DNA from 4 places in the Mesocryomonas lacus genome. Region 2 is predicted to be linked to each of the others. Evidence: predicted binding sites of a transcription regulator. Region 2 holds the regulator's gene; each other region holds the start of a gene.
What was found. Region 2 encodes PhoB, which activates phosphate uptake and scavenging genes when phosphate is short. Its sites were predicted from a motif close to TGTCATNNANCTGTCAT; they were not measured.

Region 1 (8,949 bases), on a different contig from region 2:
GGCGAGATCCTCGATGTCGATGAGGCCCGCCCGCAGGCCGTCGTCGAGGTCGTGCGTGTCGTAGGCGATGTCGTCGGAGATAGCCGCCGCCTGCGCCTCGAGGCTGGCATGGCGGGAGAGGTCGAGCGGATAGAGCGCGTCGACGTCGAGGATCGGCTGCGGTACCGGCTCGCCGGTCGCGGCGGGTCCTGTCAGCGGCCCGTTGTGCTTGACCAGCCCCTCCAGCGTCTCCCAGGCGAGGTTCAGCCCGTCGAACTCGGCATAGCGCCGCTCCAGCGCGGTGACGATGCGCAGCGACTGGGCATTGTGGTCGAAGCCGCCGAAAGCGGCCATCTTCGCCGCCAGCACCCGCTCGCCGGCATGTCCGAAAGGCGTGTGGCCGAAATCGTGCACCAGCGCCACCGCCTCGGTCAGGTCCTCGTCGAGCCGGAAGGCGCGGGCGAAGGCGCGGGCGATCTGCGAGACCTCGATCGTGTGGGTCAGCCGCGTGCGAAAATGATCGCCTTCATAGGCGACAAAAACCTGCGTCTTGTGCTTCAGCCGGCGGAAGGCGGTGGAGTGGACGATGCGGTCGCGGTCGCGCTGGTAGGGCGTGCGGGTCAGGCTCGCCGCCTCCGCGACGTAACGGCCGCGGCTTGTCGCGGGATCGACGGCGAAGGGCGCACGGCCGTTCTGTCCCATGCCGATGGCGGGCATCTCAGCATCGGTCATGTCCGGATCGGTCCACTCTGGCTGGGCGCGGCGGCAAAGCCCGCGGGCGGCGATGGGAAACGGGGACGCGGATTGACCGTCCCCTCCGGCGTGCATACTTAAGGCGCAGCGTTTCAACAAGCAGAGGCCGGATGCCCGCCATGGCGGATGCCGGATGAGATCATGAGCGAAACGATCCCCGTCACCGTCTCCGACGCCGCCTTCAAGCGGATCGCCGCGATCGTCGCCAAGAGCGATGCAGGCCGCGCGCTGCGCATCTCGGTCGAGGGGGGCGGCTGCTCCGGCTTCTCGTACAAGTATGACCTTGCCGACGATGCAACGGCCGACGACCTCGTTCTCACCAAGGACGGCGCCACAGTCTTGATCGACCAGGTCTCGCTGCCCTATCTCGACGGCTCGGTCGTCGATTTCGTCGATGACCTGATGGGCCAGTCCTTCCAGATCCGCAATCCCAACGCCGTCGCGTCCTGCGGCTGCGGCACCAGCTTCTCGGTCTGATTCCCCGCTTATGCTCATCGCCACCTGGAACATCAACGGCATCAAGGCCCGCATCGACACGCTGCTGGCCTGGCTGACCGAGCGCTCGCCTGACATCGTCTGCCTGCAGGAGATCAAGAGCGTCGACGAGGGCTTTCCGCGGGAGGCGATCGAGGCGCTCGGCTATCACGTCGAGACGCACGGCCAGAAGGGCTTCAACGGCGTCGGCCTGTTGTCGAAGGTGCCGCCAAAGGATGTCTCACGTGGATTGCCGGGCGACGACAGCGACGAGCAGTCACGGTTCATCGAGGGCGTCTGGCGGGTGGGAGAGCGCACGATTCGCGTCGCCTCGATCTACCTGCCCAACGGCAATCCGATGGGCACGGATAAGTTCGACTACAAGCTGCGCTGGATGGCGCGACTGGAGACCCATGCGCGGTTGCGGCTGCAGGAGGAGAGCGACCTCGTGCTGGCCGGCGACTACAACGTCATTCCTCAGCCCGAGGACGTCAAGTTCCCGCAAGCCTGGCTCGGAGACGCCCTCTACCAGCCGGAAAGCCGCGCTGCCTGGCGCCGTCTGCAGAACCTCGGCCTCGTCGACGCACTGCGGGCGACGACGTCCGAGGCCGGCATCTACACGTTCTGGGACTACCAGGCCGGCGCCTGGCAAAAGAACAACGGCATCCGCATTGACCACCTGCTGCTCTCCCCGGAAGCCGCCACCCGCCTCGCCTCCGTCGGTATCGACAGCCATGTCCGCGGTTGGGAAAAGCCGTCGGACCACGTGCCGGTGGTGATTGAACTGGCGGTGTGAGACGGGGGCGAACCCTCAAGCGCTCGTCATCCCGGACTTGATCCGGGATGACGAGCGTCGCGTGAAAAGGGGCAGGACGTCTTGCGCATGCAAAGATGCTGGCCGTCTCTCCGGCGCGATCAGCAACCATAGGCCAGCGACAGCCGTCCTCATGCTATTTGCGAGGCCCCTGACCTCTTGTGACCGCCCCTGACCGTCTTTTGGCCGAACCAGTGCAGGACGCCCGCACGACGGCCAACCCTGCGACCCTCAATTCCCTGCAAACCCTCTGCCGCCCTCGGCGTAGGCGAGCGCCGTGCGGCGGTCGGCTTCGGTGGCGAGCGAGAAGGCCTCTTCCTGCAAGGGGCGGATCCAGGCCTGGTCGGTCGGCTCGGCTTGCTTCAGCGCCGCGGTGAGCATGGCAAGACCGCGGACCGGTTCGGCGCGCAGCTTGATCTTCTCGCCGTCGAACAGGAGATAGCCGAGCAAGGCCTGGGCGCTGACATTGCCTTTTTCGGAGGCGAGCTTCAGCCAGCGGGCGGCCTGGCGCGGGTTCGGGCGACCACCCTCGCCGTTCAACAGCATGCGGCCGAGCTGGTACTGTGCGCGCGGATCGCCGAACACCGAGGCGGCGTGGAAGTAGAGCTGCCGGGCCTGCGACAGGTCGACCGAGACCGGCGAGTCCGGAATGCCCTTGCGCATGTAGTCGGCAAGCGCCGTTACCGAGCTCGCGACATAGGCGGCGTTCGGCGAGGATGACGTGTCGTCCTGCTCGGCATTGATGATCTCCTCGAAGATCTTGAACGCCTCGAAGTCGTTCTTCGGCACGCCGTCGCCCTCGGCATACATCTGCCCGAGCTTCCAGCGCGCGCCGGGATGGCCCTTGTCGGCGGCATAGCGCAGGGCTTCCACCGCCTCGGTCTTCTCGCCGCGCTTGTAGGCTTTGAAGCCGAAGGAGAAGAGCTCCATCGGGCCGGCATCGGGGGTGACGAGGGTGTTCGGGTCGAGCGCAAGGCTAGGCCGGACGCCGACGCCGACGACCGCGGCAAGCGACAACGCCGCAAGGATTAGCGCGCGCGGCAGGCTGCGGCCGGCGCGGGAACAAGTCGTCAGGGAGACGAGGGCTGCCCTAGAGGTCTGCATAGGTGTGCTTCTCGGCAGCGCCGCCGGGATGGGTGACGGCGCCCTGGCGGGCGGAGCCGACCTGCTGTGCGTATTTCCAGATCGAGCCCGAGGCGTAGTTGGTCTCCCGCGGGCGCCAGGTGGCGGCGCGCGCGGCCAGCTCTTCGACGCTGACGCGCACGGACAGCGTGCCGGCGATGGCGTCGAGATCGATGATGTCGCCGTCCCGCACATGCGCGATCGGGCCGCCGGTCGCCGCCTCCGGCCCGACATGGCCGACGCAGAAGCCGCGGGTGGCGCCGGAGAAGCGCCCGTCGGTGATCAGCGCCACCTTGTCGCCCATGCCTTGCCCGTAGAGCGCGGCGGTGGTGGACAGCATCTCGCGCATGCCCGGTCCGCCGCGCGGGCCCTCGTAGCGGATGACCAGCACGTCGCCTTCGGCATAGGCCTTGCTCGAGACCGCCGCGAAGCACTCTTCTTCCGAGTCGAAGCAGCGCGCGGGGCCGGAGAAGATCAGGTTGCCCATGCCGGCGACCTTCACGATCGCGCCGTCCGGCGCGAGGTTGCCGCTGAGGCCGACGACGCCACCGGTGACGGTGATCGGCTTGTCGGCCGGGCGCACGACGTCCTGCTCTTCGTTCCAGGCGATCTTCGCCATGTTCTCGGCGAGCGTCATCCCGGTGACCGTCATGCAGTCGCCATGCAAATAGCCGTTGTCGAACAGCGTCTTCATCAACAGCGGAATGCCGCCGGCCTCGAACATGTCCTTGGCGACGTAGCGGCCACCCGGCTTCAGGTCGGCGATATAGGGCGTGCGCTTGAAGATCTCGGCGACGTCGAAGAGGTCGAACGCGATGCCGGCCTCGTGTGCGATGGCCGGCAGGTGCAGCGCGGCATTGGTCGAGCCGCCCGAAGCAGCGACGACGGCAGCGGCATTTTCAAGCGACTTCCGCGTGACGATGTCGCGCGGCCGGATGTTCTTGGCGAGGAGCTCCATCACCTTTTCGCCGGCGGTGTAGTTCAGCTGCTCGCGGATCGAATAGGGGGCTGGCGCACCGCAGGAATAGGGCAGCGCCAGGCCGATCGCTTCGGCGACGGTCGCCATGGTGTTGGCGGTGAACTGCGCGCCGCAGGAGCCGGCGCCCGGACAGGCGGCCTGCTCGATCTCCGAGAGGCCGGCATCGTCGATCGCGCCGACCGAGTACTGCCCCACTGCCTCGAACACGTCCTGAACCGTCACTTCCCGCCCGCGGAAAGTGCCCGGCAGGATCGAGCCGCCATAGATGAAGACAGAGGGCACGTTCAGCCGGACCATCGCCATCATCATGCCCGGAAGCGACTTGTCGCAGCCGGCGAGGCCAACGATCGCGTCATAGCCGTGGCCGCGCATGGTCAGCTCGACCGAGTCGGCGATCACCTCGCGCGAGACCAGCGAGGCCTTCATGCCCTGGTGGCCCATGGCGATGCCGTCGGTGACGGTGATGGTGACGAACTCGCGCGGCGTGCCCTTGGCGGCAGCGACACCCTTCTTCACGAACTGCGCCTGGTGCATCAGCGAGATGTTGCACGGCGCCGCCTCGTTCCAGCAGCTGGCGACCCCCACCAGCGGCTGGTGGATCTCTTCGGTGGTAAGGCCCATGGCGTAGAGATAGGAGCGATGCGGCGCGCGGGACGGGCCTTCCGTCACATGACGGCTCGGCAGTCTCGACTTGTCGAATGTTGTTACCAACGCCACATCCCTCACATACCCATCAGGACCAGCGCCCCCGCGCCATGCCTGCAGCCATTCCCCCCGAATGACGACCCTGAGGTGAGCGTCGTTTATGGCGGCAAGGCGGCAATGTCCCGTTGGGCGTGTATAGCCGATGCAAGATTGCAATAGTGTTGCCAGAAGCCCACAAGGCTATGGGATCGTATGGCAGGAACACGCGGTAAGGCGCTGAACTGAAACCAAAAAAGGCGCACCTCCCGGCGCGCCCATTAATTTTGTGCAGTGAACACTCAACGCCGCATCAAACGACGGGAATCGCGCCCTCCGCGTTGGCTCCGCAGCTCGCTGCCGATTGAAAGGCTTGACCCCTTCATCCGGTGCTGCTGCGCCGCCGCAGCGTACTCTCAGAAGCTGAGCTTCAACGAGGCGTTGCCGGCGTAGACGAAGGTCCCGTCCACGCTGCCGTTGAAGAAGGCGCCCTCGGAAATCTTCTGCTCGCCGGACGTCCAGTAGCCGACGAGACCGCCGAAGCGAAGCTCGCTCCACTTGTTCTGCTTGAACGAGACACCGCCGGAAACGGTGTATAGATCGGTGTAGGTCGTCTCCGCGCCGGTCGAAACGCCCTTGTCGTAGCCGAGCGTCAGGACGCCGGAAATCTCGTCGTTGAAGGCGCGGCCGATGCCGATGCTGCCGGTGTAGCCGTCCTTCCAGTGATAGGGCGAGAAGCTGGAGGAGGAACCAAGGGTCGGGCTCGAGATCGTGCTGACGACCTCGTTATTGGTGCTCCAGTCCGTCCAGCGGAAGGAACCCAGCAGCAGCGTGCCCGGCGCAATGCCGGTCTGGGCGTTGATGGTCAGCGTCTGCGGGCTGACAGCATCGCTGAGGACCGAGTCGACGTTGAGGACGCTGCCGACGCCGAGGCCGCGCTGCGCCAGCGCTGCCGAGACGGCGCCGCCGAAGGCGGTCGGAATGCTCGCCTGCTGGCCGTTCGGCAAGGTCAGGAAGGCGGTGTCGGAAATTTCGACCGTGCCGGAGCCGCGGATATCGTCGTGCCGAACCTCGGAGCGGTAGAGAATTTGTGCGCGAAGCGCGATCTCCGGGCGCTCGTAGGCCGCACCGATGCGGTACCCGAGTTCAAAATCGCCGTCGCTGTCGACGTCGACGAGCGTCGGCAGGGTGATCTGCGCGCCGCGCAGGGCTGCGACGAGCCCTGCCCCTTGGGCGCCGGTCGACCGGAACAGCGGGTTCAGATTGCGCTCGCCGATGCTGCTGCCGTCGAAGCTGAAATCCTCGACGAACAGGCCGCCGATGAAGCTGAACCGCGCGGCCTCGGTGGAATAGCTGACACGGCACGTCGCGCCGAATTCGTTCGTGGTGAAGTCCGTGCTGATCGTCTGCGAGGTGGAAGTGGCAGAGGATACCTGCCGCGGAAGGGCGCCGTTCGGCGCACCGCTGTAATCGGCCTCGGCCGCGAACGGGATGGTGTAGGTTCCGGCGCAGGCGAAGCCTTCATTGCCGAAAGCGACGGCGAGCGACGGGATCTTGTACGTCCCGGTATAGTCGCCGAATTCGCCCCTCTGGCCGTTGATCGAATCAAAACCGCGGTTGGGGTTGACGTAGGTGAAGCCGAAACGCGACGACACCGCGCCTTGCTCATACAGGATGTCGGTATCGGCAGCGCCCCGCTGGAAGCCGCCCGCCATGGCCATCGACGCGGAAAACACCAACGCCAGGGCGCTTCCTGCCGTGATCAGCTTCAGAGTCCGCATCGCCTGCCCCCATCCATGTTCGTCCTCCCCCGAGGAGCCGGGCTTTCACATCCCGTTGACGCAAACGTAAATGAAAAGATCGGGTTTGCAACGGAACGAAATGGGTCCGACGGTTGCCGACGACAGTTTCGCCACAGTCTCGCCGCTTCCGGCATTGAGTCCGAAAGCACTGTTAAGCGGCTGGCGATGCTGTGAAAATTCGTTCGGCTAGAAATGCCGACGGCCCTCCGGCGGGGTTCTCCGCCGAAGGGCCGTCCAATCGCCAACGAAGCGTGGCGAAAATGCGACAGTAGTGAGCGGCGCCTTCAGTCGTCCTGAAGCAGCAGGAGCGCCTGCGAGAGCTTCTCGGCCTCCAGACGATAGGCCTCGCGCTTGCGGCGCTCCTCCTCGACGATGTCGTCGGGCGCGTTGGCGACGAAACGCTCGTTGCCGAGCTTCTTATCGATCCGCCCCATTTCGTCGAGCGCCTTGCCGTGTGCCTTCGTGAGGCGTGTCCTCTCCGCCGAGATGTCGATCATTCCCTCCAGCGGCAGCGCGAAGGTGGCGCCCCCGACGAGGATCTGCGCCGACTGCCGCGGCGCGACGTCCGCCGTGGCGATCGAGGACAGCCGGGCCAGCCGCTTCAGCGAGGCATCGTGGCGCGCCAGCCGTCCGGCCAGCAGGTCATCCGGCTGAACCGCGACGAAGGCCGCTTCGGCGCCCGGCGGGACATTCATCTCGCTGCGCACCGACCTGATCTCGTTGACCATCTCGATCAGCCAGTTGATGTCGCCCGCCGCATCGGCATCGACGAAATCCACCGACGGCCAGTCGGCATGGCAGAGCAGCGTCGCGCGCGGCGCGGCCTCCGGCGCCGTCAGCGTCCAAAGCTCCTCCGTCAGGAAGGGCATGAATGGATGCAGCAGCGCAAAGACGCGATCGAGCACATAGCCGGTGACGCGCCGCGTCTCCTCTTTCGCCGCCTCGTCCTCGCCGAGGAAGATCGGCTTCGACAGCTCGAGATACCAGTCGCAGAAATTATTCCAGACGAAGCGGTAGAGCGCGCCCGCGGCCTCGTTGAAGCGATAGGCCTCTATCGCCTTCTCGGTCTCGGCGACCGTCCGCGACAACTCCGTCATCAGCCAGCGGTTCAGCTGCAGCGTCAGCGTCGACCCGTCGACCGCAACGCCATGCTCTGCGCCGTTCATCCCGGCAAAGCGCGTGGCATTCCAGAGCTTGGTGCCGAAGTTGCGGTAGCCGGCGATGCGCTGGGTATCGAGCTTCACGTCGCGGCCCTGCGCCGCCATGATCGCGAGCGTGAACCGCACCGCGTCGGCACCGAACTCGTCGAACAGCTCGATCGGGTCGATGACGTTGCCTTTCGACTTCGACATCTTGGCGCCGTTCTTGTCGCGGACGAGCGCATGCACGTAGACGGTCTGGAACGGCTCCTCGCCCATCACGTGCAGGCCCATCATCATCATCCGGGCGACCCAGAAGAAGATGATGTCGAAGCCGGTGACCAGCGCCGAGGTCGGGTAGTAGGTGGCGAGCTCCGGCGTCTTCTCCGGCCAGCCCATGGTCGAAAACGGCCAGAGGGCGGAGGAGAACCAGGTATCGAGCACATCCTCGTCGCGGGTGATGAGGTTGGCGCGCAGCGCCGGGTCCTCGGCCATGGCGCGGGCCTCCTCATCGGAGATCGTGCCATTGGTCACGTAGTGCGCGAGGGCGGCGGCGACCGCCTCCTCCTCAGTCTTGGCGACGAAAATCTTGCCGTCCTGGCCATACCAGGCGGGGATCTGATGTCCCCACCAGAGCTGGCGCGAGATGCACCAGGGCTGGATGTTCTCCATCCACTCGAAATAGGTCTTGTCCCAGTTCTTCGGGACGAAGTTGGTGCGGCCCTCGCGCACGCTGGCGATGGCGGGTTTCGCCATGGTCGCCGCATCCACGTACCACTGGTCGGTGAGGTAGGGCTCGATCGGCACGCCGCTGCGATCACCGTGCGGGACGGTGTGCGGGTGATCCTCGATCTCCGCGAGATATCCGCCCGCCTCCATCATCTCGACGATCTTCGCCCGCGCGGCAAAGCGGTCGAGGCCGTGGATCGCGGCGATGGTCGCGTCGAGCTCGGCCGTGTGCTCGAGGCCGGCGAGGAAGTCCTCGTTCTCGGCGAGCGTGATCGCCGCCTCGATCGTCATCAGGTTGATCTTGGCCAGATCGTGCCGCTTGCCGACCTCGAAATCGTTGAAGTCGTGCGCCGGGGTGATCTTCACCGCGCCCGAGCCGGCCTCGGGATCGGCATAGTCGTCGGCGACGATCGGGATCAGGCGGCCGACCAGCGGCAGGCGCACGTGCTTGCCGACCAGCGCCTGGTAGCGCTCGTC
Region 2 (8,949 bases):
CCTCCAAGATGCAGATGGTGTTCCAGCACGTCCTGCCGCTGGCCGCTCCCGGCATCCTGACCGGCACGATCATCGGCCTGGCGCACGCCCTCGGCGAGACCGCGCCGCTGCTCCTCATCGGCATGGTGGCCTTCGTCGCCGATGTGCCGTCCTCGCCGCTGGCAGCCTCGACCGCCTTGCCCGTGCAAATCTACATGTGGGCGAACGAGGCGGAACGTGCTTTCGTGGAACGCACGTCCGGCGCCATCATGATCCTGCTTCTTTTCCTGGCTGCAATGAACCTTGCAGCCGTCATCCTTCGGCGGCGCTTCGAGCGTCGCTGGTAGAACGGTGGACAGAAATGATGGAAAATATCCAAGCGACACTCAATAAAGGTCCCGCCGTGCATTCAAACCGTCCGATCAAGATGAAGGGCGAGAACGTCACCGTCCATTACGGTGGCAAGCAGGCGCTGCATGGCGTCAGCCTCGACGTCCAGGATCGCCAGGTCACCGCGCTGATCGGCCCGTCGGGCTGCGGCAAGTCGACCTTCCTGCGCTGCCTCAACCGGATGAACGACACCATCGACCACTGCAAGGTCGGCGGTCTCATCACCCTCGACGGCGAGAACGTCTACAACCCCGCCATCGACGTCGTCGAGCTCCGGGCCCGCGTCGGCATGGTGTTCCAGAAGCCTAACCCGTTCCCGAAGTCGATCTTCGAGAACGTCTCCTACGGCCCGCGCATCCATGGCCTCGCCAAGTCGAAGACCGATCTGGAAGAGATCGTCGTCACCAGCCTGCGCCGCGCCGGCCTCTATGAAGAGGTCAAGGACCGGCTCGACGAGGCCGGCACCGGCCTCTCCGGCGGCCAGCAGCAGCGCCTCTGCATCGCCCGCGCGATCGCCGTGTCGCCCGAGGTCATCCTGATGGACGAGCCCTGCTCGGCCCTCGACCCGATCGCCACCGCCAAGGTGGAGGAGCTGATCGACGAGCTGAAGCAGAACTACACGATCGTCATCGTCACCCATTCGATGCAGCAGGCGGCCCGCGTCAGCCAGGTCACCGCCATGTTCCATCTCGGCAACATCGCCGAGGTCGGCCCGACCGAGAAGATGTTCCAGAACCCGGACGACAAGCGCACGCAGGACTACATCACCGGCCGCTTCGGCTGAACCAGCCGGCCGCGCCCCAAGACGGGCGCGGCCGGCGTATCCAATGATCCGCATCGCCGGCCGCGACCCGAGAGTCCCGCGACGGCGGCTGCGCCCAACGAGAACAGGGAGACGAACCATGGACGAGCACATCGTCACGTCCTACGACGAGGAACTGAAGTTCATCGTCCGGCGCATTTCCGAGATGGGCGGCCAGGCGGAACGCATGGTCGAGCGCTCGGTCGCCGCGCTCATCAACAGCGACTGGGGCCTGGCCCAGTCGGTTGTCGCGGATGACCTGATGCTCGACGCCGCCCAGCGCGAGCTCGACGAACGCGCCATCATGACCATCGCCAAGCGTCAGCCAATGGCGCAGGACCTGCGCGAGATCGTCGGCGCGATCCGCATCTCCAGCGACCTCGAGCGCATCGGCGACCTCGGCAAGAACATCGCCAAGCGCGTCATCGCCGTGCACGAGCACCAGCAGCCGATCAAGCTGGTGCGTGGCATCGAGCATCTCTCCGAGCTCGCCATCGAGCAGCTGAAGGAAGTGCTTGACGCCTATGCCAGCCGCGACCACGTGCGCGCGCAGGCTATCCGCGAGGCGGATGAAGAGATCGACGCGATGTACACGTCGATCTTCCGCGAGTTGCTGACCTACATGATGGAAGATCCGCGCAACATCACCGCCTGCACGCATCTCCTCTTCAGCGCCAAGAACATCGAGCGCATCGGCGACCACGCCACCAACATTGCCGAGACCATCTACTACATCAAGACCGGTGAGCAGATGGAATCCGAGCGACCGAAGAGTGACACCACCCCGTCGATGACCGTCGGCGTGAAGGATTCCGGCCCGTCGACCGGAAACATGTAGGAACAGGCAGATGAACGCGCGCATCGTCGTCGTCGAGGACGAGGAGGCCCTGGGCGTCCTCCTCCGCTACAATCTCGAAGCCGAGGGCTACACCGTCGAGGTCATCGACAATGGAGACGAGGCCGATCTTCGGCTGAAGGAGCAGACGCCCGACCTCATCATCCTCGATTGGATGCTGCCTGGCATTTCCGGCGTCGAGATCTGCCGTCGGGTACGCGGCCGGCCGGCGACGGAACGGCTGCCGATCCTGATGCTCACCGCCCGCGGCGAGGAGAAGCAGCGGATCCAGGGACTGACGACGGGCGCCGACGACTACCTCGTCAAGCCCTTCTCGATGGCCGAGCTGATGGCCCGGGTGCGGAGCCTGCTCTGGCGCTCCAACCCGCAGAAGCTGTCCGACCATCTGACCGCCGGCGACATCAAGCTCGACCGCGCCAACCATCGCGCCTACCGCAACGGCCGCGAGCTGAAGCTCGGACCGACCGAGTTCAAGCTGCTGCAGTTCTTCATGATCTCGCCCGGCCGGGTGTTCTCGCGCGAGCAGCTGCTCGACGGCGTCTGGGGCCGCGACATCTATGTCGACGAGCGCACCGTCGACGTCCACATCGGCCGCCTGCGCAAGGCCATCAACCGCGGCCGCCAGCGCGACCCCGTCCGCACCGTCCGCGGCGCCGGCTACTCCTTCGACGAGCATTTCGCCGCCGTGGTGCCGACGTTGCAGCGTAGCGCCGACGACGAGGGCAAGATGGCGCTGGCCGAGCGTCAGGCAAGCGAGGGCTGACGCCGCAGTTTTAGGGAACGCAGCTCCGCTCACCCTCCGCCGCGAACCGCCGGACCAGCCTTGCCCGGTGACGGGTCCTTGAAATCCTGCAGGACCGTGCCGGCCTCGTCGGCCTGCAGGCTCGCGGCGCTGCCGGGGGCGTCGACGAAGGCGAGCACTGCCTCGGCGTAGCCGACCGGGTCCTCCAGCGGGGCGGAGTGTCCAACATTCGGGAGCAGCAGGAAGTGCGCGCCGGGAATGGCATTGGCGATCATCTCGGTATGCTCTCGGCTGATCGCCTCGTCGTGGTCGCCGATGACGATCATCGTCGGCACGGTGATCGAGGCCAGCTGCGCCAGCGTGAAGTTCGGCTCGTTCGCCCAGAGCGCGAAGATTTCGTCGTCGATGTTGTCGTAATGGCCGAGCGCCGGCAGCGCCTTGCCTTCCGCGATCGCCTTGCGGTTGGCGAGGGCGCCGTCGGGCGTCACGTTGGCGGCCTGGATGAACATCCCCGACAGCCGGTCGGGGTGGTGGATGGCGATGTCGAGGCCGATGATGCCGCCATCGCTCCAGCCGACCAGCGATACTTTCGGCAGCTTCAGGAGATCGAGGAGCTTTAGGTAGTCGCGCGCCATCAGGTGATAGGTGATCGGCTTCTTGTCGCGCGTCGAGCGGCCCTGCCCGCGGCTGTCGGCGACGATAACGAGGTGATGCGCCGAGAGCGTCGCGATCTGCTGCCGCCAGACGTCTCCGCTGGCAAGGCCTCCGGGGATCAGCAGGATCGGCGGCCCCTTGCCGTAGATCTGGTAGAACATCGAGATGCCGTCGACATGCGCAAAGCCTGAATCGCGTGGTTTGACGAGCTTCAGCCGCGCTTCGGCTGTCTGGACCCCACCCACGCTCATCGCCAGTGCCAAGGCGCAGAGCAATCCGACGATCCGTTTCATGGGCGGCTCCATGTCCAAATTTTCCCAATCCTGAGCGCTTGCGCGTTGCAGCACAAGCATTGGAAGCGTCGAAAGATCCGGCTTTCCGTGCCTCCGGCTCGGCGCTGCAGGGTCTTCAGGCAGGCGGACACTCTCCCGTCAAGCACGACTGCGTGAGCGGCTGCCGGGAGCGCGCCAGGGCATGGAGCGCCGAGGCGTATTGCAACAAGTGTTGGCGAAACCCCGCCAAGCTTGTATCTCCGGCGCAACGCATCAAAAGATGAGACGCTGGACATGACCGACACACCCAAGGCCGAGACCTCCGAGACGCCAGCCACCGAGACGGCCGAGCAGGCGGCACCGATGGCCGACATCGCCTTGCCCGACCGCCTTGCGGCCGATCCGTCGAGCCCGTTCCACAATCCTGAACTGCTGGCGATGGGGATCGGCGTCCGGTTCAAGGGCGTCGAGAAGACCAATGTCGAGGAATACTGCGTCAGCGAAGGCTGGATCCGCGTTCCCGCCGGCAATGCGAAGGACCGCCGCGGCAATCCGATGACGCTGAAGCTGAAGGGCCCGGTCGAGGTCTATCTGCGCGGCGAGGACTGAGGGCGCCGGCAAGGCGCTTTCCATCTTGGACTGCCGCACTTTGGGGCGCGGCAATCCGTCGAATGCGGTCCGACAGAGCACCGTGCGTCCCTGAGGGACACACGGTGCTCTGTCTTTTTTGTACTGACAGCATTTTTCCTTAATTGGGTAAGTCCAACCACTTGCGGGATGCTCTAGAAGCGGAGCGCGTTGTAGAGGTCGACAATGCCCTCGCCGATATCGGCAAGCTCGGCTCTCAGCTGCTGCGAGAACAGGGCGGCGCCCGCCGTCGTAGCCTCATCGCCCCGGAGGTTCTCCGTCACCGCCCCGCTGCGCACGTCGATGGTGATGACGCTCTGCGACACGGCCCCGTTCTCGTCCACCGCCTGGACTTTCAACGCGATCGTCTCGAGGCCCGCCGGTGGGTAGCCGAAGACGACGCCCCCGTTCTCAGACGACAGCCAGGCCGGCAGCGCGCGCCCGTCCGCCAGCGTCACCCGCGTTTCATGTCCGATCCGCGCGCCTTCGCGCGTCTCGCTTGCGGCCACCATCACGTAGAGGACGCCCTCGTTGATCGTGGTGTCGACGACGAAGGAGGTGCCGTCCCGTTGCGACAGCAGCTGCCCGATATCGGACCCGCCGAGAAAAGGCGCTGCGCTGAAGCTGTCGAGGCGGCCTCCTGTCTCGCTCCAGTCCGTCTGGGCCCGCACCGTGCGGGCGATCAGCTCGTCCGCCGGCATCCCGGCAAGGCCGTTGAGGTCCTGCATCGCGTCGATCGCGTTGTCGAGCGAGCGCTGCCCGACAGGCCCCGCATCGATGCTGCCAAGGCTGCCGACCGCCACCAGCACCTCGCCGTCGGCATCGACCGAGCGAACCGGCCGACCGATCGTCCTCAATGAAGCGTTCGCGTCCGGTCCGGGCGCGGGGACGTCGATATCGACCGTCACCGGTTCGGTGCGGCCAGGGCGAACGCCGATGGTCGCGCTGCCGGTGACCGTCGCCGTGCCATCGCTGACCGAGAAGCTGAAACTGTCGGAACCGGTATAGGCAGGCGTCGGCACGTAGCTGTAGCGGCCGTCCGGCGAAAGCGTCAGCGTGCCGTTCCGCGGCGCCTGCGTGACGGTGTAGACGAGCGGATCGCCATCGGGATCGAACCCGCCGAGCGTTCCGGTAGTCGGGCCGCCCGCCACCGCGTCGATGCGCAGCGGCGGCAGCATTGGCGCATCGTTGATAGCGGCCACTGCCCCGCCGACGCTGCCGGTGCTGGCAAGGCCGGCTGCGTTGCGGACGGTATAGCTGAAGCCCGCGGGACCGTTGTAGTTCGGCGACGGTGTGAAGCTCAGCGTTCCGTCCGGGTTCAGGGCGACCATGCCCGACGCGATCCGGACCGGCGCGCCGACCGCAATCGGCCGGCCGTCGATCTCGGTGACCGTCAGCCCGGTACCGTCGGGGTCGCGGTCGTTGCCGGTCACGTCAAGCGTCACGGTGCCGTCCTCCGGCACGGTGAAGCTGTCGGCGCCGGTCACCGGCAGGTCCGGCACGTCGGCGACCGAGACGCTGAACGTCTCGATCCGCGTCCCGCCCCGCCCGTCGGAGACCGCGACGGCAAAGCTGTCGCCGCCGTTGAAGTCGGCCGCCGGCGTGTAGGTGAAGGTCCCGTCGGCGTTGACGACGACGCTGCCGTGCGCCGGCGCCGCGGCAAGGGTGAACGTCACCGGATCGCCATCAACGTCGCGTGCCAGGATGGCACCGCTCAGCGGCCGGTCCTCGATCGCCGACAGGCGGGTCGGCGAGGTCACGACCGGTGCATCGTTTACCGCCGCGACCGATACGGTGACGGTGTAGACGACGGCCGTCGTCCCGTCGCTGACCGAATAGGTGAAGCTGTCGGAGCCGTCGAAGTCGGCGTTCGGCGTATAGGTGTAGCTACCATCGGCGCGCACCACCGCACGGCCGTTCGCCGCATCGGCCGCGAGCGCATAGGTCAGCGGCGCGCCTTCGGCGTCCACGGCCACCGGCAGCCGGCCGGTCAGCGGCTCGTCCTCGCGGGTCGCCGCCGAGACGTCGCTGCCCACCGGCGCCTCGTTCGGCCGGGTGACATCGACGACGACCCGCACGGTCGCGGTGCCCCCTTGGCCGTCGTCTAGGGCGACCTCGAAGCGAGCCTGTCCGGAAAAGTTCGGCGCCGGGGTAAAGCTGAAGCGCCCGTCGGGGTCGAGACGGACGGTTCCGCCGGGCGGCTGGGCGACCAGCCTGTAGGTCAGCCCATCGCCGTCGACGTCCCGGCCAAGGATCGCGCCAGACACCGGTTGCCCGACCTTGGTCGTCAGGCTGACATCGCTCGCCGTCGGCAGGTCGTTGCGGGCGTCGAGCAGAATGTCGGCGACGGAACTTGCCGATTGCGCACCGCCGGCGCCGGCATTGCCGCCATCGTTCGTCGTCATCGTCAGCCGCACCGTTCCCGTCGCGTCTTGCGCCGGCTGATAGACCGGCGCGTTCACTCCGGCGAGGAAGCCGTTGATCGACGCGAGCGTGCCGGTCAGCGTCAGGTGCGCCGTTCCCGATCCGCCGACCCGGACGCCGCCAGCGCCCGTCGCGATGAGCGTACCTAGGCTGACGTCGAGCGTGACGCTGATCGGGTTGCTGCCGGCGTCGGCATCCGCGACGGACAGGCCCGTTAGCCGCAGCGGGGTGTCCTCGACGGCATTGAACGTCGCCGGCAGCGTGTTCACCGGGGCGTCGTTCACTGCCGTGACGGCGCCCGAGACGGTGCCGATCGCGCGGCTGGGGCCGTCCGAAACCGTGTAGCTGAAGCGCACTGGCCCGCTATAGCCGGGCGTTGCGGTAAAGGTCAGCCTGCCGTCCGGTTCAAGCGTGACGCTGCCGCCGGTCACCGTGCGCGACTGGCCGGCGACAATGGTAATGCCGTCGATCTCGGTCACCGCCAGCGGATCGCCGTCGGCATCCCTGTCGTTGCCGAGCACCGCGAGAATGGCGGTGCCGTTCTCGGCGACCGTAAAGTCATCGGGGGCCGCCACCGGCACGTCGTTCACCGCGGTGACGTCGACCGTGACGGTATAAGGCACCGTCACCCCTCCGGACGTGACGGTGTAGGTGAAGCTGTCCGGGCCGTGATAGTCGGCCGCCGGCGTATAGCGGAAGGTGCCGTCGGCGCGGACCTGCAGGTCGCCATGCGCCGGTGGGGTGCCGATCCCGTAGACGACGGGGTCACCGTCGGGATCGCTCGCCGCGGGCAGCGTCCCGGAATAGGCCGTATCCTCGGTCGCCGTGAAGCCGCTCGCCGACCCGACCGGGGGCTCGTCGGTGCCGGTCACCGTCACCGTCAACACTGCCTCAGCCGTGCCGCCCTGTCCGTCGCTGATGGCGTAGCGAACGCTGGTGGCGCGGGTCTCTCCCGCACCGAGGCCGATGAAGTCGGTGCCGGGCGCGAAGCGATAGGTGCCGTCGTCATTCAGCGTGAAGGAGCCGCCGGCCGACCCGGCGACCGCGGCGCCCACACCGGCGGCACTGCCGGCGACCGACGACACCATCAAGGCATCGCCGTCGGGATCGCGGTCTGCGCCACTGCCGTTGTCGGCGAGGACCGAACCCGAGACGGTGCTGTCCTGGCTCGTGGTCACCCGGTCATCGATGGCGATCGGCGGGGGATTGGTGACGACGATCGTGAAGCGCGCCGTGGTGAAGGCCCCGGCAGCGTCGGTGGCCTGGATGACGACCGCATAGCGGCCGCCGCCAAGCTGGCTGGCGTCCGCATCGACCGTCCCGGAGAGGACGCCCGTCATGCGGTCGAGCGTCAGCCCAGCCGGGAGGTTTGACGCGGTGTAGACGAGCGTGTCGCCATCAGCGTCGCTGAAATAGCCGGCGAGCGATACCGTCGTTCGCGCCGCATCCTGCAGCGCGAGATCAGGCACGGTCGTAGGGCCGGTAGGCCCGTCATTGACGGCCGCGACCGTGACGTTGACGGTGTAGAGGACGGCCGTGGACCCGTCACTGACCGTGTAGGTGAAGCTGTCGGCGCCGTTGAAGTCGGCGAACGGCACGTAGGTATAGTCGCCGTTCAGCGATATCGACACGGTGCCATGCGCCGGCGCGGCCGCCACAGCATAGCGCAGCGCGTCGCCATCGACGTCGCTGGCGAGCGGCAGCGTGCCGGAGGCGGAGCCGTCCTCCTGGAGAGAGATGGCGAGGTCGGCGCCGACCGGCGCGTCGTTCAGGCCGGTCACGGTGACGCTGAGAACCGCCTCGGCCGTGCCGCCGATGCCGTCCGAGACGGTGTAGACCACCGACGTCGTCCGTGTCTCGCCGCCGCGGAGATCCTTGAAGTCGGCGCCGGGATCGAAGCTGTAGCGGCCGTCGGCGCGGATGACGAACTGGCCGCCGCTGGAGCCGGTTACCCCGGCACCCACCCCAGCGGACGCCCCGCCGACGGCACTGACTGTCAGGACGTCGCCCTCGGGATCGCTGTCGTTGACGAGGAGGCTCGGCGATCCGCCGAAGCCGAGCCGCGTATTGGCGTCGGTCGTGGCGGTGTCGGGGCGGGCGATGGGCGCGTCGTTGGCGCCCGCGACGGTGATGCTGGTCGTCGCCGTCGGCGAGGCGAGGCCGGCGCTGTCGGTGGCGGTGAAGGCAAAGCTGCGCACGCCGG
Region 3 (8,949 bases), on a different contig from region 2:
CGAGAGCGCGGCCTCCTTGCGGCTGTGCAGGATATCGGCCTCGATCGCCGCGAGCGCTGGCGCGAGGGCGTCGAGGGTCCAAAGCCCGAGTGCGGTTTCGAGCGCCGCCTTGCGCCGGAAATGCGGGCGACGCCCCTCCACCGCCCGGGCGACGCTCTGGTCGCCGTGCTCGACGGCAAAGCGCATCAGCTGCAAGCCCTGGAAATGGCGAAGCAATCCTTGCTGCAACAGGAACGGCTGGGTGCCGGCGGAGGTCAGCCGCTCGATCAGTTCCGGCAGCTTGCGTACCTCGCCGGTGGCGGCCGCATCGATCGTCTCCTCCAGCGTATCAGCCGAGACGTCGCCGACGATCGCCAGGATATCGGCAGCTTCGACCGCCGACTTGCCGTAGCAATAGAGGCAGAGCTTCTGCACCTCGCCGCGCGAGGCCAGCCGGTTGGCGCCGAGGCGCGCGCGCAGCATATCGCGGGTATCGCGGTCGATCGACAGGCCGGCGAGCTTCAGCTCCTCGTCGATCATCAGGTCGAGCGCCCTGCCCTCGTCCTGGTAGCATGGCAGCGCCATGGCGGCCCGGCCGCGCTCGACGGCGATGCGCAAGGGTGCGCTCTTCTTGAGATCACCGGCCTCGATGACCACGGCCGCATCGCGCGGGGGGTCCTTGGCAAGATCCGTGACCGCGGCCGACAGCGCCTTGCCGGAACCGGTGCCGGCCCCGCGGATGCGGATCAGCCGGCGGCCGCCGAACATCGAGATCGTCCGCGCCTCGTCGAACAGGCGGCCGATGTCCTTTTCCAGCTCGTCCGCATTGAGGCTGATGAAGGCAAAGGCGTCCTTCGGGTCGACGCCGGAGAGCGCCGCCACCTTTGCCGCCCGCTCCGAGACGAGCCCTGCATCGGGGCCGTAGAGCAGCACGATGGGAAAGCTGGTGTCGGGCCGCGACAGGAAGGCCTCGACCTCACCTGCCTTCTTTTCCGCCATCAGGCGCGCCGGAGGTGGTTTGATGCCGGCGCGCGGCGGGGCAACCGTTTTGCGCCGGCAAGGCTCACTTGCGCAGGTCCTTGCGGATGGTGACGGCGGCGCCGAGCTGCACCTTTTCGGCCACTTCCTTCGCTGCGAGCTCGCGGGCGTCGATGAGGGCGCGCGAGGAGGCGAAGAGCTGCTCCGACCGGTCGAACGGCACCGAGGCAAAGCGCAGACCGGTGCCGATCACCTTCTGGTCGGACAGGCGGACGACCTGGTAGGTCGCGTCCATCCGGTAAAGGCTTGCGGCGGGAACACCCGAGCCGCGCTCGATCGAAACGACGTTTTCCTGCCCGGTCACGGAGTACCGGATCTCGTAGACCGGAGCGGACGGCGTCGTGCCGCCGTTGAGGCGAAACAGAAGCGCGTTGCGGAACAGCTGCGCCGTGCGCGTGTTGGCCGGCGCCACGGCGATCTGGCCGCGGAGGTCGCCGAGGCTCTGGCCGCTGGTGCCGCTGGCGAGTGCCGCCTGGCTGGATGTGCCGTACATCGGCGAGACGGTGCAGCCACCGAGAAGGACGAGGGCGAGGAGCCCGGCGATCCGCGGGCGGAGCGCCCGATCAGACGACGACATTGACGATCCTTCCGGGGACGACGACGATGCGCTTCGGCGTCCGACCTTCGAGGGCCGTCTGCACGAAGTCGAGCGCCATGACGGCGCTTTCGATCTCAGCCTTGCCGGCCTTGACCGAAACGGTCAAGTCGCCGCGCTTCTTGCCGTTGAGCTGGACGGGGAGAACCACCTCGTCGACGACCAGCAGCGCGGGATCGATCTCCGGCCACTTCTGCTCGGCGCAGAGACCAGTATGGCCCAGCACCGTCCAGCATTCTTCGGCAAGATGCGGCATCATCGGCGCGATCAGCCGCACCAGCACCGACAGCGCCTCGGCGACGGCGTCCGCAACGCCCGTGACGTCGCGCGCGTCGCCCGAGGTTGACGCGGTCAGCGTGTTGACGAGCTCATAGAGCCGGGCGACGGCCTTGTTAAAGGCGAGGCGCTCGATGTCGTCGGCAACGCCCGACGCCGTGCGGTGCGCGGCGCGGCGGATCTCGGTCGAGCGCGGGGCATCGGCGGTGTCGCCCGCGGTGGCGGCGAGCTTCGGCGCGAGCTCGGCGACGAGGCGCCAGAGCCGCTGGACGAAGCGGTGCGCGCCCTCGACGCCGGATTCGGTCCAGATCACGTCGCGCTCCGGCGGGGAATCCGAGAGCATGAACCAGCGGGCGGTGTCGGCGCCATAGGAAGCGATGATGTCGTCGGGGTCGACGACGTTCTTCTTCGACTTCGACATCTTCTCGATCGCGCCGATCTCCAGCACGGCGTTGTCCGCCATCCGGGTCGCGGTGCGCAGGCCGTCGACCTCGTCGATGCGGATCTCGGCGGGCGAGACCCAGTCGCGGCCGTGCCGATAGGTCTCGTGCACGACCATGCCTTGGGTGAACAGGCCCTTGAACGGCTCGTCGATGGCGAGATGCCCGCAGGCCTGCATCGCCCGCACGAAGAAGCGGGAGTAGAGGAGGTGCAGGATCGCGTGCTCGATGCCGCCGATATACTGGTCGACGGGGAGCCAGGCATTGGCGCGCTGCGGATCGGTCGGCTCGTTGGCGTGGGGCGCGGTGAAGCGCGCGAAATACCAGGAACTGTCGACGAAGGTGTCCATCGTGTCCGTCTCGCGCCGGGCCTTGCCGCCGCATTGCGGGCACGAGGCGTGGCGCCAGGTCGGGTGGCGGTCGAGCGGGTTGCCGGGGCTGTCGAAGTCGATGTCGTCCGGCAGCTTGACGGGGAGGTTCTCGCGCGCCTCCGGCACGACGCCGCAGGCCTCGCAGTGGAGGACGGGAATTGGGCAGCCCCAGTAGCGCTGGCGCGAAATGCCCCAGTCGCGCAGGCGGAAATTGACCTTGCGCTCGGCCTGCGGCCGGCCGCCGAGATCGCTCGCCGCCAGCCGGTCGGCGACGGCGGCAAAGCCCTCGGCCGGGCTCATGCCGTCGAGGAAGCGCGACTGGAACAGCGTGCCGTCGCCGACATAGGCCTCGGTTCCGACGCTGAAGCTTGCCGTGTCGGCATCCGGCGGCAGGACGACGGGGGTGACCGGCAGATCGTATTTGCGGGCGAAGTCGAGATCGCGCTGGTCATGCGCCGGGCAACCGAAGATCGCGCCGGTGCCGTAGTCCATCAGCACGAAGTTGGCGACATAGACCGGCAGCTTCCAGCTGGGGTCGAGCGGGTGCACGGCCTCGATTCCGGTGCGCATGCCGAGCTTCTCGGCGGTCTCGATCGCCGCCGCCGTGGTGCCGCCGCGCTTGCAGGCGAGGATGAACTCGGCGAGCACCGGATTGTCGCGCGCCGCGGCGGTCGCCAGCGGGTGGTCGGGCGCGACGGCGAGGAAGGACGCACCGAACAGCGTGTCCGGCCGGGTGGTGAACACGGTGACGTCGGCCGCTGCGTCCGGCGCCTTCTCCAGCGCGAAGCGCACCAGCAGGCCTTCCGATTTGCCGATCCAGTTCTTCTGCATCAGCCGGACCTTTTCCGGCCATTCCGGCAGCGTGTCGAGCGCCGACAGCAGGTCCTCGGCATAGTCGGTGATGCGGAAGAACCATTGCGTGAGGTCGCGCTGCTCGACCTCGGCGCCCGAGCGCCAGCCCTTGCCGTCGATCACCTGCTCATTGGCGAGCACGGTGTTGTCGACGGGGTCCCAGTTGACCTTCGACTTGCGGCGATAGGCGATGCCCTTGGCCAGGAAGTCGAGGAACAGCATCTGCTGGCGGTGGTAGTAGTCAACGTCGCAGGTGGCGAACTCACGGGACCAGTCGAGCGACAGGCCCATCGACTTCAGCTGGCCGCGCATGGTGGCAATATTGGCATAGGTCCATTCGCGCGGATGCACCTTGTTCTGCATCGCGGCGTTTTCCGCCGGCATGCCGAAGGCGTCCCAGCCCATCGGGTGGAGGACGTTGAAACCCTTGGCGCGCTTGTAGCGCGCGACCACGTCGCCCATCGCGTAGTTGCGTACATGTCCCATGTGGATGCGGCCGGACGGGTAGGGGAACATCTCGAGGACGTAGTACTTCTCGCCCGGCGCATCGTCCTCAGTCTCGAACAGTTTCGCCGCGTTCCACGCCTCCCGCCAGCGGGGTTCGGCTTCGCGCGGATTGTAGCGTTCGATGGACATGCGGAGGGCTCGTCGGTTTACGCCAGGCCCGATCGAGGGGCCGACGTCGGAAGGGATTGCCGTCGTTCAACACCGCCTGCGCGCCAGCGTCAACCGAGAGGCGGCTCAGCGCTTCACGCTGGACGCGGCGGCGGCTGTTGCGCTGAGATGCAGGCGGTGAGTTTCGAGAGGGAAAGCAGCACGCCGGGCCAGCGGCGGACCGGGGAGAACGGGCTTCCCCGGCTGTGGCGACAGCCTCGCTCTCGAAGAGGAGGTGATGCGATGTGGTTTCTGCCGCTGAGCATCACGTTGGAGGTGAAAAGGACCCGGAGCGGCTGGCGAGTCTGTCTCCGGGTCCAATTCATCGTCTGACCAAGGGTGTCGGCTTCGGGGACCTCAGGTCGCTTCGGCCGGCACCCACTCCTTTCATATACGCCATTCCGGCCCATATTTCAAAGCCGCGTCCGTTGCTCCCGTCGCCTCTCGCTTTTCTGAAAGCCACTATGTCCGTCCAGCAATACCAAGCCGTCACCGCCGCCATTCGCGACGCCGAAACCGCCGCGGGCCGGGCTTCGGGGTCGGTGACCCTTGTCGCGGTGTCGAAGACCTATGCGGCCGAGGCGATCGCGCCGGTGCTGGAGGCCGGGCAGCGGGTGTTCGGCGAGAACCGGGTGCAGGAGGCGATGGCGAAGTGGCCGGAACTGCGGGAGCGGTTCGAGGGGATCGAGTTGCACCTCATCGGCCCGCTGCAGTCGAACAAAGCCGCCGAGGCGGTGGCCACTTTCGACGTCATCGAGACCGTCGACCGCGAGAAGATCGCCAAAGCGCTGGCCGGCGAGATCGCCACGCAGGGCAGGGCGCTTCGGCTCTACGTCCAGGTGAACACCGGCGAGGAGCCGCAGAAGGCCGGCATCGCGCCGGACGAGGCGGTGGCCTTCGTCGCGCGATGCCGCGACGTGCACGGCCTCGCCATCGAGGGCCTGATGTGCATTCCGCCGGCGGACGAGGATCCGGCGCCGCATTTCCGGCGGCTGGCGGAGCTCGCGAAGGCAGCGGGCGTCGCGAAGCTGTCGATGGGCATGTCGGGCGATTACGCCGTCGCGGTGGCGGAGGGCGCGACGGGCGTGCGCGTCGGATCGGCAATCTTTGGCGCGCGCGATTATGGCCACGCGGCCGGTTGAAGGCGATGGAGGCCGGCGGAAGAGGGAAGTCCGCCGGCGGGCAGCACGGGCTGACGGAGCGCAGCTTGCATGCAAGCCCCATCCGGCATCCTCTCGTCATCTTCGTCCGGCACAACCATGGCGATTCGCGGCCGGTTGACCGGCCGTCATGATGAATCAAGGCCGCGACGATCCGCGGCCGGACTCAGCGGGAGCGACGAGCATGGGCCAGGCGAAGGCGAACATTCTGACGGGAATCCTTGGCGTCCTCGCCGGCGGCAGCCCGGCGGCGAGCCTTGCACCGCTGCTGTTTGCGCGCCCGCCGGCCGAGGATCTCGCAGTGTTCTCGCCGAAGACCCTCGCGCTGGCGGCCGAACGCGCCGCGGTGGCGCTCGACGCGCACCGCCCGGCGACGCCGGTGGTCACCATCGAGCCGCTGCACGGCCTTGGGGCGATGGACCTCATCACCGTCGTCAACGACGACATGCCCTTCCTGTTCGACTCGGTGATGGCCGAGATCGCCGAGCGCGCGCCGGAAATCCTCTACATCTCGCACCCGATCCTCGACATCGTCCGCGACGGGGAGGGCCGTATCTCGGGCTTCACCGCCACCCGACCGGGGCCGGGATCGGGGGTAGAGAAGGCGGAGCGGGTCAGCCTGATCCAGGTGGCGATCGAGCGCGGCCCGCACAGCAATGCCGACCTAATCGCCGCGATCCTCAAAATCCTGCGCCAGGTCGGGCTTGCGGTCGGCGACTTCAAGGCGATGCGCGCCCGCGTCGGTACCGCCAAGCTTGCGCTGGAAGCCCGCGCCGCCATGCTCGACGGCACCGAGGCCGTGCGGGTCGCGGAGGCGGCGAAGCTCCTGGACTGGCTGCTCGCCGACAACTTCATCTTCCTCGGCGCGCGTGAGTTCGTCTATGTCGGCGCCGAGAACGAGGAGGCGCTCGAGCGCAGCGACGAGCCGGCGCTCGGCATCCTTGCGGACCCCGATGTGCGCGTGCTTGGCCGAGCCGGCCAGCCGCAGACGGTGACGCCGGAAATCCGCGCCTTCCTGCAGGCGCCGAACCCGCTGATCGTCACCAAGGCGAACAGCCGCACCACGGTGCACCGCCGCGCCTACATGGACTATATCGGCGTCAAGCAGTACGACGCCGCCGGAAACTTTGCCGGCGAGCTGCGCATCGTCGGCCTGTTCACCTCCACCGCCTACACCCGCTCGATCCTGACCATTCCCTATCTCCGGCTGAAGGCCGAGACGGTGATCCAGCGCTTCGACCTCGCGGCTGGCTCGCACAGCGCCAAGGCGCTCCTCAACGTGCTCGAGGCCTATCCGCGCGACGAGGTGTTCCAGATTGATGTCGACAGCCTCGAGCGGTTTGCCGGCACGGTGCTGGAGCTCGGCGAGCGGCCGCGCGTGCGCGTGCTGCCGCGCATCGACCGGTTCGACCGCTTCGTCTCGATCCTCGTCTTCGTGCCGCGCGACCGCTATGATTCCCGCCTCGGCGAGAGGATCGGCCATCTCCTCGCCGAAGCCTATGACGGCCATGTCTCGGCGGTCTATCCGGGCTTCCCGGAAGGGTCGCTCGCCCGCATCCATTTCATCATCGGCCGCAAGTCGGGCCAGACGCCGGTGGTCGACGCCACCCGGCTCGAGGCCGAGATCGCCGAGATGGCGAAGGCTTGGGAGGACGGCTTCGTCCGGGCCGTGCAGGATGCCGGTGGGACCGCCGATCTGATCCGCTTCGCCCCCGGCCTGCCCGAGAGCTATCGCGACGCGGTGGCGCCCGCCGAGGCGGTGACCGACACCCGCCGGATGGCGCGGCTCGGCACGGACGACGCCCTCGCCATCGACTTCTACCGCCGCCCGGGCGACCCCCGCACGCTGCTGCGGCTGAAGATCTATCATCTCGGCAGCGCCGTGCCGCTTTCGACGCGCGTGCCAATCCTTGAGAACATGGGCTTTGGCGTCGTCTCCGAACGGACCTTCGAGATCCTGCGGCCGGACGGCGCCGCGGTGCACCTGCACGACATGGACCTGGTGCGCCAGAGCGGCGGCGACATCGCGCTGGATGACGAGGGCGACGCGCTGCAGCAGACCTTTGCCGCCGTCTCGGCCGGGCAGATCGAGAACGATCCGCTGAACGCGCTGGTGCTGGAGGCCGGCCTTGCCTACCGCCAGGCGAACGTCCTGCGCGCCTATTCGCGCTATCTCAGACAGGCCGGCATCGCCTTCGGCCAAGACTTCATCGCCGCGACGCTCCTGCGCCATCCCGGCATCGCCAGCCTGCTCTGGCAGCTGTTCGATGCCGCCTTCGACCCGGCGCGGCCGATCCCCGCTGCCGAGACGCCGGTGGAAGCGGGTGAGGGGGCCCCGGCCGAACCCGAGGACCGGCTGAAGCAGCTGGCCGCCACGCGTGGGACGCTGCCCACCTACACCGCCATCACCGCCGCGCTCGACGCGGTGGAGAGCCTCGACGACGACCGCATCCTCCGGCGCTTCCTGTCGACCATTCTCGCGACGCTGCGCACCAATTTCTACGCCGTCGACGGCACCTCGGCCGAGGAGGGCTCGAAGCCCGGCCATGTCCAGCCGGCGCTCGCCTTCAAGCTCGACTCGCACCTCGTCGAGGGCCTGCCGGCGCCGGTCCCGTTCCGCGAGATCTTCGTCTTCGACGCCCGCGTCGAGGGCGTGCACCTGCGCTTCGGCCGGGTGGCGCGCGGCGGCTTGCGCTGGTCCGACCGCAGCCAGGACTACCGCACCGAGGTGCTCGGCCTCGTCAAGGCGCAGCAGGTGAAGAACGCGGTGATCGTGCCGGTCGGCGCCAAGGGCGGCTTCTTCCCGAAACGCCTCGGCGATCCGGCGAACCGCGACAGCTGGTTCGAGGCCGGCCGCTCGGCCTATGTCGTGTTCATCGCCTCGCTCCTGTCTGTCACCGACAACATCGACGGCGCTGATATCGTGACCCCAGACCGGGTAAAGCGCTTCGACGCCGAGGACCCGTATTTCGTCGTCGCCGCCGACAAGGGCACCGCGACCTTCTCCGACACCGCCAATGCGATCGCGCAGTCGAACGGCTTCTGGCTCGACGATGCCTTCGCCTCGGGCGGCTCGGTCGGCTACGACCACAAGGCGATGGGCATCACGGCGCGCGGCGCCTGGGAGACGGTGAAGCGGCATTTCCGCGAGATGGACCGCGACATCCAGACGACGCCGTTCACCGTCGTCGGCTGCGGCGACATGTCGGGCGACGTCTTCGGCAACGGCATGCTGCTCTCGCCCGAAACCCGGCTCGTCGCCGCCTTCGACCACCGCGACATCTTTATCGATCCCTCGCCGGATGCAGCGACGACGCTCGCCGAACGCCGGCGGCTGTTCGCCTTGCCGCGCTCGTCCTGGGCAGATTTCGACAAGACGCTGATCTCAGCCGGCGGCGGCGTCTTCTCGCGGCGCGAGAAACTGATCCGGCTGTCAAAGGAGGCCGCTGCGGCGATCGGCTGGGACCGGACGTCCGGCACGCCCGCGGAAATCATCACCGCGATCCTCAAGGCGCCGGCCGACCTGCTCTGGTTCGGCGGCATCGGCACCTATATCCGCGCGACCGCCGAGACCAATGCCGATG
Region 4 (3,859 bases), on a different contig from region 2:
TGGCCGCCGGCGCCATGCCGCCTTCCAGCACCGCCAGCCGGTCGATCGCCACCAGCGCGCGCTCGCCCGCGCCATTAGCGACGAAGGCGGCCGCCAGCGTGCGCAGGACGCCGGGGTGGTCGGGCTCGATCCGGTAGGCGATCAGCAGGAAGATCAGCGCGCGGCTTTCCTGGCCGTTGCGCATGTAGAGATAGCCCAGCGAATGCAGGAGCTCCGCCGCGGCGGCGTCGGGCGTGGTCAAGACAGGTCGGCCTCTTTCATCCGCTCCTCGATTTCGCGGCGCCGGGCGATCTCCTCCTCGAGCACGGCTCCGGCAAGGGCGGAGATTTCCTCGTCCGCGCCGAGGCGCGGCAGGACGACGTCGACGACGTGGGCGAGGAGGTCGAGCGAGCGCCCGGCATTGAAGATGCCGGGATCGACGATCTCCGGCATGACCAGCTGCTCGATCTCCTCGCGCAGCGACGTCTGCCGGGCCGGCGCCCGGCGGCCGCGCAGCATGACCTCGAAGGCCTCGATCTGGACGCGTGTCGCCGGATCGGCCTTGCGGCCGGCATCGACGAGGGCGCGGTCGAGCCGTTGCCGTTCGATCGGGCGAGCGATGTCGCTCATTCGGCCGGTCCGGCGGAGGAGGAGATGGCGTGCCTCATAGCGTCAGGGCGAACTCTTCGCCGCCGCGCGTGAGCAGGATATGGCCCTTCCGGATCGACTTGATCGCCCAGCCGTCCCGCAGCGCGGCGCCGGGATAGCGGCGCTCGCCCTTGGCATCGATGACATAGGGGTCCTTGCCGAACCATACGGCCTGGAAGTCGAACTGCGGCGCCTTGGCGATCGCGGCAGCGCCTACCGTGCTGGTCAGGACGTAGCGCTGTCCGAGCTGGCCGTCGAACCAGCGCTGGACGCCTTCCCAGGCGGTGCGACCTGCGGGCGGCAGCGCGCCACTGACCTGGAAGTGTCGGCCATCCTGCAGCACCTTGAGCTGCCCGAGCCCCGCGGCTTCGATCTTCTGCTGCAACAGCGTGGCGACATCGGCGTCGCTCGGCGTAAAGGCTGCGGCGGCCGGCGCCGGTCCGAGAGAGGCGCGCAGGTCGGCTGCCGGCGGCGGCGGCTCGGTCATCGTCGCCGCCTCGGGCGCCGTCAGGATATTGGCTTGCACCGCGACGATCGGTACGACCACGAGGGTCAGCAACCCGATCCAGGTGAGCAGCCGGCGCACGACGGGGGCGGAAAGACGGGCCTGGCCGATGCTGATGCGGGCGGCGCCGAGACCGATCTCCGCCGGCAGCGATGCCTTGCAGCCCTGGCCGCGGCGAAGCAGCACGCCGCCCTTCACCATGACGTCGCCGCCGACGGCGTCGATGGCGACGGTCTTTCCATAGAAGCGAAGCCGGACATGGTCGTCGGCAACCGCGTCGTCGGCAAGAATGAGGTCTGAATTGCGCGAGTGGCCGATCGTGCAGCTGCTGCCGTCGATGGGAACCCTGACGCCGCTGTGGACGCCGGCGATCACCTGCAGCACCGGTCCGGCGAAAGCATCGGGTTCGCGAAGGGCAAGCGGCATGCGCGAGGGGGAGGTGAGGGTCGAAGACATGGTGAAAAGGACCTCGCTTCGCGCGGACGGCTTCGACGACAGGGCGGTTCGCGGAAGACGGGCAGGCGCTGTCGAAAGCCGCGGACCGAAAGGCCGGCGACGGGAACGCAGACAGGCAGGAAAGACGCGGGCGCCGAACGCCCGCGTCTCAAGGTTTTAGTTCTGCGGACGCTGCTTGGTGGCGTCGAGCTCGGTCTTCTTCTCGGTGGTCACCTTGGTGATTTCGGCCGACTTCATGATGGCCGAGTCGAAAGCGTCGGTCATGGCTTTGATCGCCGAGTCAGCACCGGTGGAGGTGGAAACTGCAGGGGTGTTGGACATGGTTCGGCTCCAGAATTGACTGTTGGTCGCAATCCGCCCTCCCGAAGCGGAGACGGTTGCTATCGTCGGTCCGCACGTTTTCGGCGCCGTCGATGGCCCCAAATTGTACGATCAACTGAATAAATCAACGACTAATTTATGAAATCTGAGATTGTCTATGCAGATAATCGTCATAAACCTGTAACAAAAACTTCACAAAACATACGCTCGTTTGGATTGCAAATAAATATACAGAACATGCTGGACTTGTACTGATCCTATTGGATAGGTTCCGGCGCAAATCGGCATTGGCAAGAGCGTTTGGTTGGTAATGGTAGCAAGCAATAGTCTTCGACTGAGCGGCTTGCTGGTCGTAAGGCACGGTGTGCCCAACAGCGCGTCGGCACCGCTTGCTCGCCGGCGGGTGCAAGGCGCCCTGCGCCATCTCCTGGCCATCGCCGTTCTCGGTCTGGCGCTGCCGGCCGCTGCCGAAACCGCCTGGTTCGACAAGCCCTATGGTTACGTCGTCATCGACCAGGACGTGCGCGCGGCGCTGACCGAGTTCGGGCGCAACCTGCACTTGCCGGTAGTGATGTCCGATGCGGTCAAGGGGCGGATCCGAGGCGAGGTCAGCGCGGAGAAGGCGGGTCCGTTTCTCGACCGGCTGGCGGCTGCCAATGGCTTGACCTGGTATTTCGATGGCGCCGTCCTGAACGTCAGCGCCGAGTCCGAGTTCGCGACGCGCGTCCTCAACACCGGGCGGCTGGGCAGCAAGGCGGTTGCCGCCGAGATGCGCCAGCTCGGGCTGTTCGACGAACGCTTCACCCTTCGCGCCTCGCCCGACGGCCGCGTCCTCACGGTGTCGGGGCCGCCGGCCTACGTCGCGGCGGTCGATCAGCTGGTCCAGCGGATGCAGCCGCCGCCGATGGTCGCCGGTGACGATCCGCGGGTGCGGGTGTTTCGCGGCGGTATGGCCACCGAAGTGGTGGCGGCGCCCGGTGCCGCAGCTTCTGCGCCGCCACCGCGATAGCCGGCGCCGAGACGGCGCGGCCGGACTGGCTGCGCCAACCAAGCGTCGGGGGCAAAGGCTCCGGGCGTCGTTCGAACGAAGACCTCGACTAACGAACACTTTGAACCACAAAGCCTTCGAACCACGAAGACTTTGAACCACGAAGACTTTGAACAAGGAGAAGACCCATGGCCATCTCGCCTATTTCCGGTTCCGATTCCGTTGCTGCGACGGCCGGGCCGAATGAAGCCAAGTTCAATGCCGCCGTCGAGACCGCCGAGGGCGGCATGACGCCTGAACTGCTCGATACCATGGTCACGGGCGCGATCACCGTCGGCGGCCAGATGATCATCATGCCGCAGGCGAACGAGATCCTGAAGGAAGCGATGGCCGACGACGAATAGGGCGCCGCCCGTCCGCCAGGACGCGGACAAAGCGTCTTGTCTCTGCGGGCCCTGAAGCATCCTTCTGCGACCGGGTGCGACCACCCCTCGCGGAAGGCCCCCGCTGCCGCCCGTTTCACCGCACTTGCCTGGAGGATGCGTCATGACCCCGACAGTTCCCGCCGCTGGAATCGCGCCCGCCCCGCCGGCCGCCCCGGACATGGTGCCGCAGGCATCGCAGAATCTGTTCGAGCACATTGCTGCCAATGCCCGCGGACTGCCGGAGGGGGCCAATCCCAGCCAGCTCGGCCAGGACATCATGCAGCACCTGCAAGGCTTCTTCGAGCGCTCCTCGAACTTTGCCGAACGCGCCGGCAAGCTGGTCCAGGGCGCGCCGGAGGCCTCGCGCAGCGGCCAGTTCGCCAGCCTCGGCCCCCAGCCTGTCGCCGATGCCGGCTCTGGCAAGCCGGGCGTCGACGGCCAGCAGATGTCGCGGGTGGTCGAGTCGCTCAGCATGATGTTCGACCATTCGATCGAAACGCAGATGGTGGTGCGCGGCGCCACCCAGGTCTCGGGCGC

Region 1: a site for PhoB is predicted at 6,703-6,719, ahead of ACZLZQ_RS14795 (long-chain fatty acid transporter). Genes of this name have one in related genera too.
Region 3: a site for PhoB is predicted at 5,431-5,447, ahead of ACZLZQ_RS23300 (NAD-glutamate dehydrogenase). Genes of this name have one in related genera too.
Region 4: a site for PhoB is predicted at 2,078-2,094, ahead of ACZLZQ_RS07485 (secretin N-terminal domain-containing protein). Genes of this name have one in related genera too.

Annotation. Positions count from the first base shown of each region.
Region 1 is NZ_JBUZWF020000004.1:113,392-122,340, reverse strand. Features, by position in the region: gene ACZLZQ_RS14820 (deoxyguanosinetriphosphate triphosphohydrolase) at 1-711, opposite strand, end outside; gene ACZLZQ_RS14815 (HesB/IscA family protein) at 874-1,209, shown strand; gene xth (exodeoxyribonuclease III) at 1,220-2,002, shown strand; gene ACZLZQ_RS14805 (tetratricopeptide repeat protein) at 2,252-3,124, opposite strand; gene ilvD (dihydroxy-acid dehydratase) at 3,111-4,832, opposite strand; gene ACZLZQ_RS14795 (long-chain fatty acid transporter) at 5,219-6,583, opposite strand; gene ACZLZQ_RS14790 (valine--tRNA ligase) at 6,889-8,949, opposite strand, start outside.
Region 2 is NZ_JBUZWF020000003.1:721,510-730,458, reverse strand. Features, by position in the region: gene pstA (phosphate ABC transporter permease PstA) at 1-326, shown strand, start outside; gene pstB (phosphate ABC transporter ATP-binding protein PstB) at 344-1,153, shown strand; gene phoU (phosphate signaling complex protein PhoU) at 1,272-2,009, shown strand; gene phoB (phosphate regulon transcriptional regulator PhoB) at 2,020-2,790, shown strand; gene ACZLZQ_RS13130 (alpha/beta fold hydrolase) at 2,820-3,716, opposite strand; gene ACZLZQ_RS13125 (DUF3297 family protein) at 4,059-4,304, shown strand; gene ACZLZQ_RS13120 (Ig-like domain-containing protein) at 4,478-8,949, opposite strand, start outside.
Region 3 is NZ_JBUZWF020000010.1:6,996-15,944, reverse strand. Features, by position in the region: gene holA (DNA polymerase III subunit delta) at 1-978, opposite strand, end outside; gene ACZLZQ_RS23315 (hypothetical protein) at 1,043-1,594, opposite strand; gene leuS (leucine--tRNA ligase) at 1,581-4,187, opposite strand; gene ACZLZQ_RS23305 (YggS family pyridoxal phosphate-dependent enzyme) at 4,670-5,347, shown strand; gene ACZLZQ_RS23300 (NAD-glutamate dehydrogenase) at 5,550-8,949, shown strand, end outside.
Region 4 is NZ_JBUZWF020000002.1:516,793-520,651, forward strand. Features, by position in the region: gene ACZLZQ_RS07465 (tetratricopeptide repeat protein) at 1-241, opposite strand, end outside; gene ACZLZQ_RS07470 (hypothetical protein) at 238-609, opposite strand; gene ACZLZQ_RS07475 (SctD/MshK family protein) at 644-1,588, opposite strand; gene ACZLZQ_RS07480 (hypothetical protein) at 1,745-1,909, opposite strand; gene ACZLZQ_RS07485 (secretin N-terminal domain-containing protein) at 2,274-2,918, shown strand; gene ACZLZQ_RS07490 (hypothetical protein) at 3,086-3,301, shown strand; gene ACZLZQ_RS07495 (hypothetical protein) at 3,444-3,859, shown strand, end outside.